2 regions of the Rhizobium sp. 01N447_2 genome follow, and region 1 is predicted to be linked to the other one. Evidence: predicted binding sites of a transcription regulator. Region 1 holds the regulator's gene; the other holds the start of a gene.
What was found. The regulator PhoB, encoded in region 1, activates phosphate uptake and scavenging genes when phosphate is short. The targets are predictions, from matches to a motif close to TGTCATNNANCTGTCAT.
Positions count from the first base shown of each region.

Region 1 (3,687 bases):
CCGACGGACGTGACGGCGACGCCGGCGCCGAAATCGAGATATCGCTCGCCAGTTTCGGTGATCAGCCATACGCCCTCGCCTCGCTCGAACCGCAGCGGGGCACGAGAATAGGTGTCATAAAGCGGCGCGGCTTCAGCCATGGCGCGATCTCCATCAAAGTTGCCGGGCAATGACTCCGGCTAAGGAAACCAGGCCCGAAAAATCAAAAATGCCGCCTTGCGGCGGCGAGTGGCACTATTTCCTTTTCGCGCTGCAATGTCAACAAAACGGCGCCCTTAGCGTATGCAGCACAGGTGTACAGCGGCATTTTCAGTCTTCAACAGGCATTATTGCAGAAATGCCACGCAGGGACAGCAAGTTGGGGAAAACTACGAATTCGATTCATCCGGATTCATGCGACTCTTGTCACGGAGTCAGGCTCACACTAGGTTAAAGATCAATTACTAGACTGCATGCGGCGGAACTAGTCACCAAAATTGATCAAGCGTTTCTTGTTTCGGAGCTCCCGGGACAACGGTGAGGGATTCTGCCATCACCAACGCAAAAGGTGGAGACAGGGCATGAACTGGACAGACGAGCGGGTCGAGAAACTCAAGAAGCRTTGGGCCGAAGGACTGAGCGCGAGCCAGATCGCGGCACAACTTGGCGGTGTCAGCCGAAACGCGGTCATCGGTAAAGTGCACCGGCTGTGCCTTCCCGGCCGCGCCAAGGCCGGCGGCACCAACACCGCGGCGCGAACGCCGAAGCGCAATACATCGGCGCCGCGCGCGCCGAACTTCGCCTCTCGGATCACCACCCGCACCGTCACCCGCCAGCAGGGCGCGACGATGCTGAAGGAAGAGATCGAGATCGAAACGATCGAGGAAATGGAATACGTGCCGAGAGGCAATGTGGTGGTGCCGATTTCCCGCCGCCTCGGCCTGACGGAACTGACCGAACGCACCTGCAAGTGGCCGGTCGGCGATCCGCTGAAGGACGACTTCCATTTCTGCGGCTGCGAATCCCCCGACAATTCGCCCTATTGCAGCTATCACCAGAAGCTTGCCTACCAGCCGGTGAACGAACGCCGCCGGGCGGCAGCGCGGGCCAGCTGAGCGGGCTGACCATCGTTAGAATGCAGAAAACGGGCCGAGTGGCCCGTTTTTTTATGCGCGGATGGGAGCGCTTGGGTGTTCAGTTCGTTGAGAACGCCGACTTGCCCTCATCCGGCTGCCGCCACCAACCAGGGTCGAGCCATGGGTCTCGACCTTTCCTTCGGTTCTCAAGGGGCGAAGTGACATGCCGCAACATCTCGATTCCCTCTTCTCCCCTCGGGGAGAAGGTGCCCGTAGGGCGGATGAGGGGGGCCAGGGAAGCCGGTCTTTCTTACAACACCATGCGGGTTTCGACCGCGTTGGCGTCGTTTCGATCGTGTTCAGGGCGCAGCCGTTCGGCATGTGGGATAGGTTATCACGGAAAGAGTGTGCCGTGTGGCCCCCTCATCCGCCTGCCGGCACCTTCTCCCCGAGGGGAGAAGAGATTGTGCCGCAACCCTCTCTGTCCCCACCAACCTTTCGCAGAGCACGTCCCCTCGCCCCGTCTACGGGGTCCGGAGGACGGGTCGAGACGAGTGGCTCGACCCCGGTAGGTTAGGACGTTAGCACGAGCGACTTTGTCAGCAACCAGAACGGAAGCCCTCAGGCTTCCATCGAATAACCGGCGCCGCGGACGGTGCGGATGACGTCCTGCATGTTGGAAAAATTCAGCGCCTTGCGCAGGCGGCCGACATGGACGTCGACGGTGCGCTCGTCGACATAGATGTCGTGGCCCCAGACGCCGTCGAGAAGCTGTGAGCGGGAGAAGACCCGGCCTGGCGACGACATCAGGAATTCCAGCAGGCGGAATTCGGTGGGGCCGAGGCGGACTTCGCGGGTCTTGCGATGGACGCGATGGGTCTCGCGGTCGAGCTCGATGTCACCGCATTTCAGCACCGTCGACAGCACCTCGGGACGGGCGCGGCGCAGCATCGCCTTGACGCGGGCAACGAGCTCGGGGGTCGAGAAGGGCTTGACGACATAATCGTCGGCGCCCGTCGACAATCCGCGGACACGCTCGCTCTCCTCGCCGCGCGCCGTCAGCATGATGATCGGCAGGCGCTCGGTTTCCGGCCGCATGCGCAGGCGCCGGCAGAGCTCGATGCCGGAGACGCCAGGCAGCATCCAATCGAGGATGAGAAGATCGGGCGTGCGCTCCTGAAGTCGCATTTCGGCTTCGTCGCCACGAAGGATGGTATCGACCTCGAAGCCTTCCGCTTCGAGATTGTAGCGAAGAAGCACGCTGAGGGCTTCCTCGTCTTCAACAACTGCAACTCTCGGGATCATGCGTGTCGGTCTCCTCGCGCATGATCCTTAAACCGGGGGTGATTTAAGCAATGCATCCTGCGCAAAATCAGAATTGGCTGCGACCTCTTGCGCGCCCGGATGGGCGCGCACGCAAGCGGCGGGTGTGGGCGGTTATTCGGTGACCGCGCCGACGGTGTTGGCGCTGTCGTCCTTCGGACGGTCGCCTTCCGGCTGCGCGCCTGTCGTCATGTAAAAGATCGTCTCGGCGATGTTGGTGGCGTGGTCGCCGATGCGCTCGATGTTCTTGGCGCAGAAGAGAAGATGCGTGCAGCTGGTGATGTTGCGCGGATCTTCCATCATGTAGGTCAGGAGCTCGCGGAACAGCGAGGTGTACATCGCGTCGATCTCGTTGTCGCGTTCGCGGATCGCATTCGCCTTGTCGGCGGAACGATTGGTGTAGACATCGAGCACTTCCTTGAGCTGGACGAGCGCCAGCTCGGACAGATGCTCGAGGCCGCGGGCGAGCTTGCGGGGAACGCCGGTGCTTTGGACGGCGATGACGCGCTTGGCGGTGTTCTTGCCAAGGTCGCCGACGCGTTCGAGATCGGCGGCGATGCGGATCGAACCCATGATTTCGCGCAGGTCCGCGGCCATCGGCTGGCGGCGGGCGATGGTGACGATCGCCTTGTCGCCGATTTCGCGTTCGGCGTGATCGAGGATCACATCGTCGGAGATGACCTTCTGCGCCAGCGCGGTATCGCCGTTGACCAGCGCCCGCACGGCTTCGGCGACCATCTGCTCGGCCAGGCCGCCCATTTCGGAAATCCGCCTGGACAGGAACTTCAGATCATCATCATAGGCAGAATAAATATGTGTCGATGCCATGGGGCTTTATCCTCGAATAACGGAAAGGCTTGGTGACGCCAAAATCAGCCGAAGCGACCCATGATGTAGTCCTGGGTGCGCGGATCGTCGGGATTGGTGAACATCTTGTCGGTGTCGTTCTCCTCGACGAGATTGCCGAGGTGGAACATGGCGGTGCGCTGCGAGACGCGCGCGGCCTGCTGCATGGAGTGGGTGACGATGACGATCGTGTAGTTCTCGCGCAGCTCGTGGATCAACTCCTCGACCTTGGCGGTGGCGATCGGGTCGAGCGCCGAGCAGGGCTCGTCCATCAGGATCACTTCAGGGCTGACGGCGACGGCACGCGCAATGCAGAGGCGCTGCTGCTGACCGCCCGACAGGCCGGTGCCGGACTCGTGCACGCGGTCCTTGACCTCGTTCCAGAGGCCGGCGCGCTGCAGGCTGGTCTCGACGATCTGGTCGAGGTCGGCCTTCGACTTGGCAAGGCCATGGATGCGCGGGC
Region 1 is NZ_JBFTQY010000019.1:66,067-69,753, reverse strand. It holds gene AC1ECN_RS16285 (aspartate aminotransferase family protein) at 1-140, opposite strand, end outside; gene AC1ECN_RS16280 (GcrA family cell cycle regulator) at 561-1,094, shown strand; gene phoB (phosphate regulon transcriptional regulator PhoB) at 1,677-2,360, opposite strand; gene phoU (phosphate signaling complex protein PhoU) at 2,493-3,206, opposite strand; gene pstB (phosphate ABC transporter ATP-binding protein PstB) at 3,251-3,687, opposite strand, start outside.

Region 2 (3,687 bases), on a different contig from region 1:
TCGGCAAGCGTCACATCGAGCTCGCCGGCCAGCACCGCCTTGCCATGGACGATCAGCGTACCCTCGCCGTTCACGCCGAGCCTCTGCTTCATCACGGCCGTGGCAAGCTGCTGATAGTCGCCGCCGATGGTCACGGGCTTGTCCGCTGCCAGAACGAGCGAACCGCGGTCAGCCGTCAGGCCGCCGGTACCGAAGGCCGACGGCGAGAGGGCCACCAGCGCGCCCTCTTCCAGCACGGTACCGCCGGCATAGCTGTTGGCGCCCGACAGCCCGAGGATGCCTTCGCCGCGCTTCACCAGCCTGCCCTTGCCGGTGATGTCGTTCCGCCAGGTGTCGATCGCATTGAAACCGCCCTTTGCCGCGTCCATCGTCACGGTCACGTCCTGCTCGAACGCACCATAACCGTCGGCCGCGGCAAAGAGGTTGAGACGGCCGTAACCTTCCGCATCGTCGAGGAGCGGATAGCCGGAGGCGACTTCCGTTGTCTTCAGCACGTCGCGGCGCTGCTCGCCGCCCAGATAGGGCAGACGCGTTTCGAGAAGCGCTTCGGCGCCCTGCGGCACGCGCGCCGGCTGATCGGTCGCATGGATCGTCGGCAGGCCGTAGCTCAAGCGCTGCAGCACGTAAGCGCGATTGGCGTCATGATCGGCGAAACGATCTGTAGCCAGCGGTGCCGCATGGGCAGCGACTTCGAGCGCGCCCGCATCCGCAACGCCTGATTTGGCGATAAGCCATGACTGCGCTTGGCTGTAAGCGTCGTTCTTCAGCGCGGCATTATCGGGCTTATTCAGATTGTAGACGACCGTAGCCGTGCCGAGCATCCGGCCGCCCATCACGTCGAGAGGAGAATGCATGCCGGCGAGGATGCGGTCTTCACCCAGTTCGCTGGCGCGCGTGATCATTTCCTGAAAGCGCTGCGGCACGAGATAGGCCATGGCCAGCGCATCCCGCCAGGCTTCCGCCGTATGCCCGCTCGGGAAACCGCCGTCCTCGACCGGCTTGCCGCTCTTGGCGGGCTCCAGCGTCGGGACGACCGACACGTCCTGGCTCCAGCGGTAGGGACGGCCATACTTGAAATAGCGCTTGGCCGGCTCCGTCGAGCCATCACCGCTTGCGGCGTTGATGAAGTCGATTGCAAGGCCCATGTCGGGGTTGGCATCGGTCTTGTTTTCCGCGTCCGGCTTGCTGCCGGCGCCGCGATTGTTGCCCTTGTCGTCATATTTGACCGTCGTCGCGTCGGCCGCCACCTCGGTGATCGTGGTGATCTGCTTCGAGCCGGCCTTCCAGGCATCTGTCAGCGGACCGAGGCCATCGACGATGCTGGCATTCTTGCCGCGCCGATCGTCGAGATAGGCGGCCACCGCCTGATCGGCAGTCCGCGCCCGCGTCGCTTTGACGACATAGGCGATGTTGGCGTCATGGACGGCCTGGTTGACGATATGGCCGTCGGTCTTGCTAGAAGGAATGCCGTCCCAATCCGTCTTGGCGACCGCCGGGCAATTATCCTTGGCCGGGGCTTCGACACCCGCATCGACGAAAGGCGTGCGCGGGGTCCAGATTTCGAGGAAGCCGGAGAGAAGATGAACGGCGGCGTTGCTGTCCACCGTCGAGAAGCAGGCGTCACCACGCTTGTTGGTGTTTCCGGCCTGCGCATAAGGCGCTTTCGCCGCCGTGGTCTGCTCGGCGCTGGCAAGCGATGGCACGATCGAAAGAAGGCAGACGAGGGCGGTGCTCAGGCGGCAAAGGCTTAAAGCAGACATGGCGATACCCGAAATGATTGAACGAACGCCGGGAGAGTTAGAGCCCTTATGTGACAGATCAATTGCAAAAATATTGCCATTCTGTGAACCAGTCGGTGCCCGCCTCTTGCCTTTCCCAACCATCCCGCCAAAACTGCCGGAGAGACGATGAGCCCAACCGGAATGCCGGAAAGGAAGACATGGCAGCGCGCCAACGCATCATTCCGGTGAGACGCGAATATAATCGCTGGGTCGCCAACCAGACGCTGGAAGATTACGCGTTGCGCTTCACCGCAAAGAGCGCTCGCCATTTCTCCTCGCAGCGCATCTCGCAGACGGCGATCGGCGCGATCTCCTTTCTGGCGCTGGAGGCGATCGGCGGGGCGATCACTCTCTCCTACGGCACCACCAACGCCTTTTACGCCATTATCGTCGCCTCGGCCGCCATGCTGGCGATCGGCCTGCCGATCAGCCGCTACGCCATCCGCCACGGCGTCGACATCGATCTTCTGACGCGTGGCGCAGGCTTCGGCTATATCGGCTCGACCATCACCTCGCTGATCTATGCGAGCTTCACCTTCATGCTGTTTGCGATCGAGGCATCGATCATGTCCGGGGCGCTGGAGCTCACCCTCGGCATCCCGCTCTGGATCGGCTACATCATCAGCGCCGTCATGGTGATCCCGCTGGTGACGCACGGCGTGCGGCTGATCAGCAAGTTCCAGCTGATGACCCAGCCCTTCTGGATCGTGCTGAATATCCTTCCCTTCATCTTCATCGCCTTGTTGGACTGGGAAAAGTTCGATCTCTGGCGCGCCTTCGCCGGCATCCGCCATGCCTCCGGCCCGCCCGGCACCATCGCCGAATTCGATCTGGTGGAGTTCGGCGCCGCCTCCGCCGTCATCCTGGCGCTGATGTCGCAGATCGGCGAACAGGCCGACTTCCTGCGCTTCCTGCCGCCGGACCCGCAGCGCAAGTGGCGCCACCGCTTGGCGATCTTTCTCGCCGGGCCCGGCTGGGTCATCATCGGCGCGCCGAAGCTGCTTGCCGGTTCATTTCTGGTCGTGCTGACCTTCACCTCGGGCGTCCCCCTCGATCGCGCCGCCGACCCGGCGCAGATGTATCTGACTGCCTTCGGCTACATGGTCCCCTGGCATAATGCCGCGCTGCTGTTGATGGCCGCCTTCGTCGTCGTCTCGCAGCTGAAGATCAACGTGATGAATGCCTATGCCGGTTCGCTCGCCTGGTCGAACTTCTTCTCGCGGCTGACCCACAGCCATCCCGGCCGCGTCATCTGGCTGGTCTTCAACGTCGCGATCGCCCTGCTTTTGATGGAACTCGGCATCTACCGGCTGCTGGAGGAAACGCTCGGCATCTTCTCGATCATCGCTATGGCCTGGCTCTGCACGATCTCCGCCGATCTCTTCATCAACAAGCCGCTTGGCCTTGCTCCCCCCGGCATCGAGTTCAAGCGCGCCCATCTCTACGACATCAACCCCGTCGGCCTCGGCGCCATGACGTTGTCGGCGGCCGTGTCGCTGATCGCTCATTTCGGCGCCTTCGGCGATATTGCCGCCTCGCTCGCGCCCTATATCACCCTCGTCGTCGCATTGATCGCCTCGCCTGTCATCGCCTGGGCGACCAAAGGCAAGTTCTATCTCGCCCGCAAGCCGCGCCACAGCTGGAAGAACCTGACGAGCATCACCTGCTCGGTCTGCGAACATCCCTTCGAACCGGAGGACATGGCCTGGTGTCCGGCCTATGCCGCGCCGATCTGCTCGCTCTGCTGTTCGCTCGACAGCCGCTGCCACGACATGTGCAAGCCGGCCGCCCGTTTCAACGCCCAAGTCGGCACCGTCGCCAAGGTGCTGCTGCCTCAGACCATCATCGAGAAGCTGACGACACGCCTCGGCCGCTACGGCATCGCCGTCGTGCTGGCATTGACCGC
Region 2 is NZ_JBFTQY010000014.1:197,324-201,010, forward strand. It holds gene AC1ECN_RS12020 (acid phosphatase) at 1-1,760, opposite strand, end outside; gene AC1ECN_RS12025 (hybrid sensor histidine kinase/response regulator) at 1,940-3,687, shown strand, end outside.
Region 2: the regulator PhoB is predicted to act here: its motif matches at 1,811-1,827, upstream of AC1ECN_RS12020 (acid phosphatase).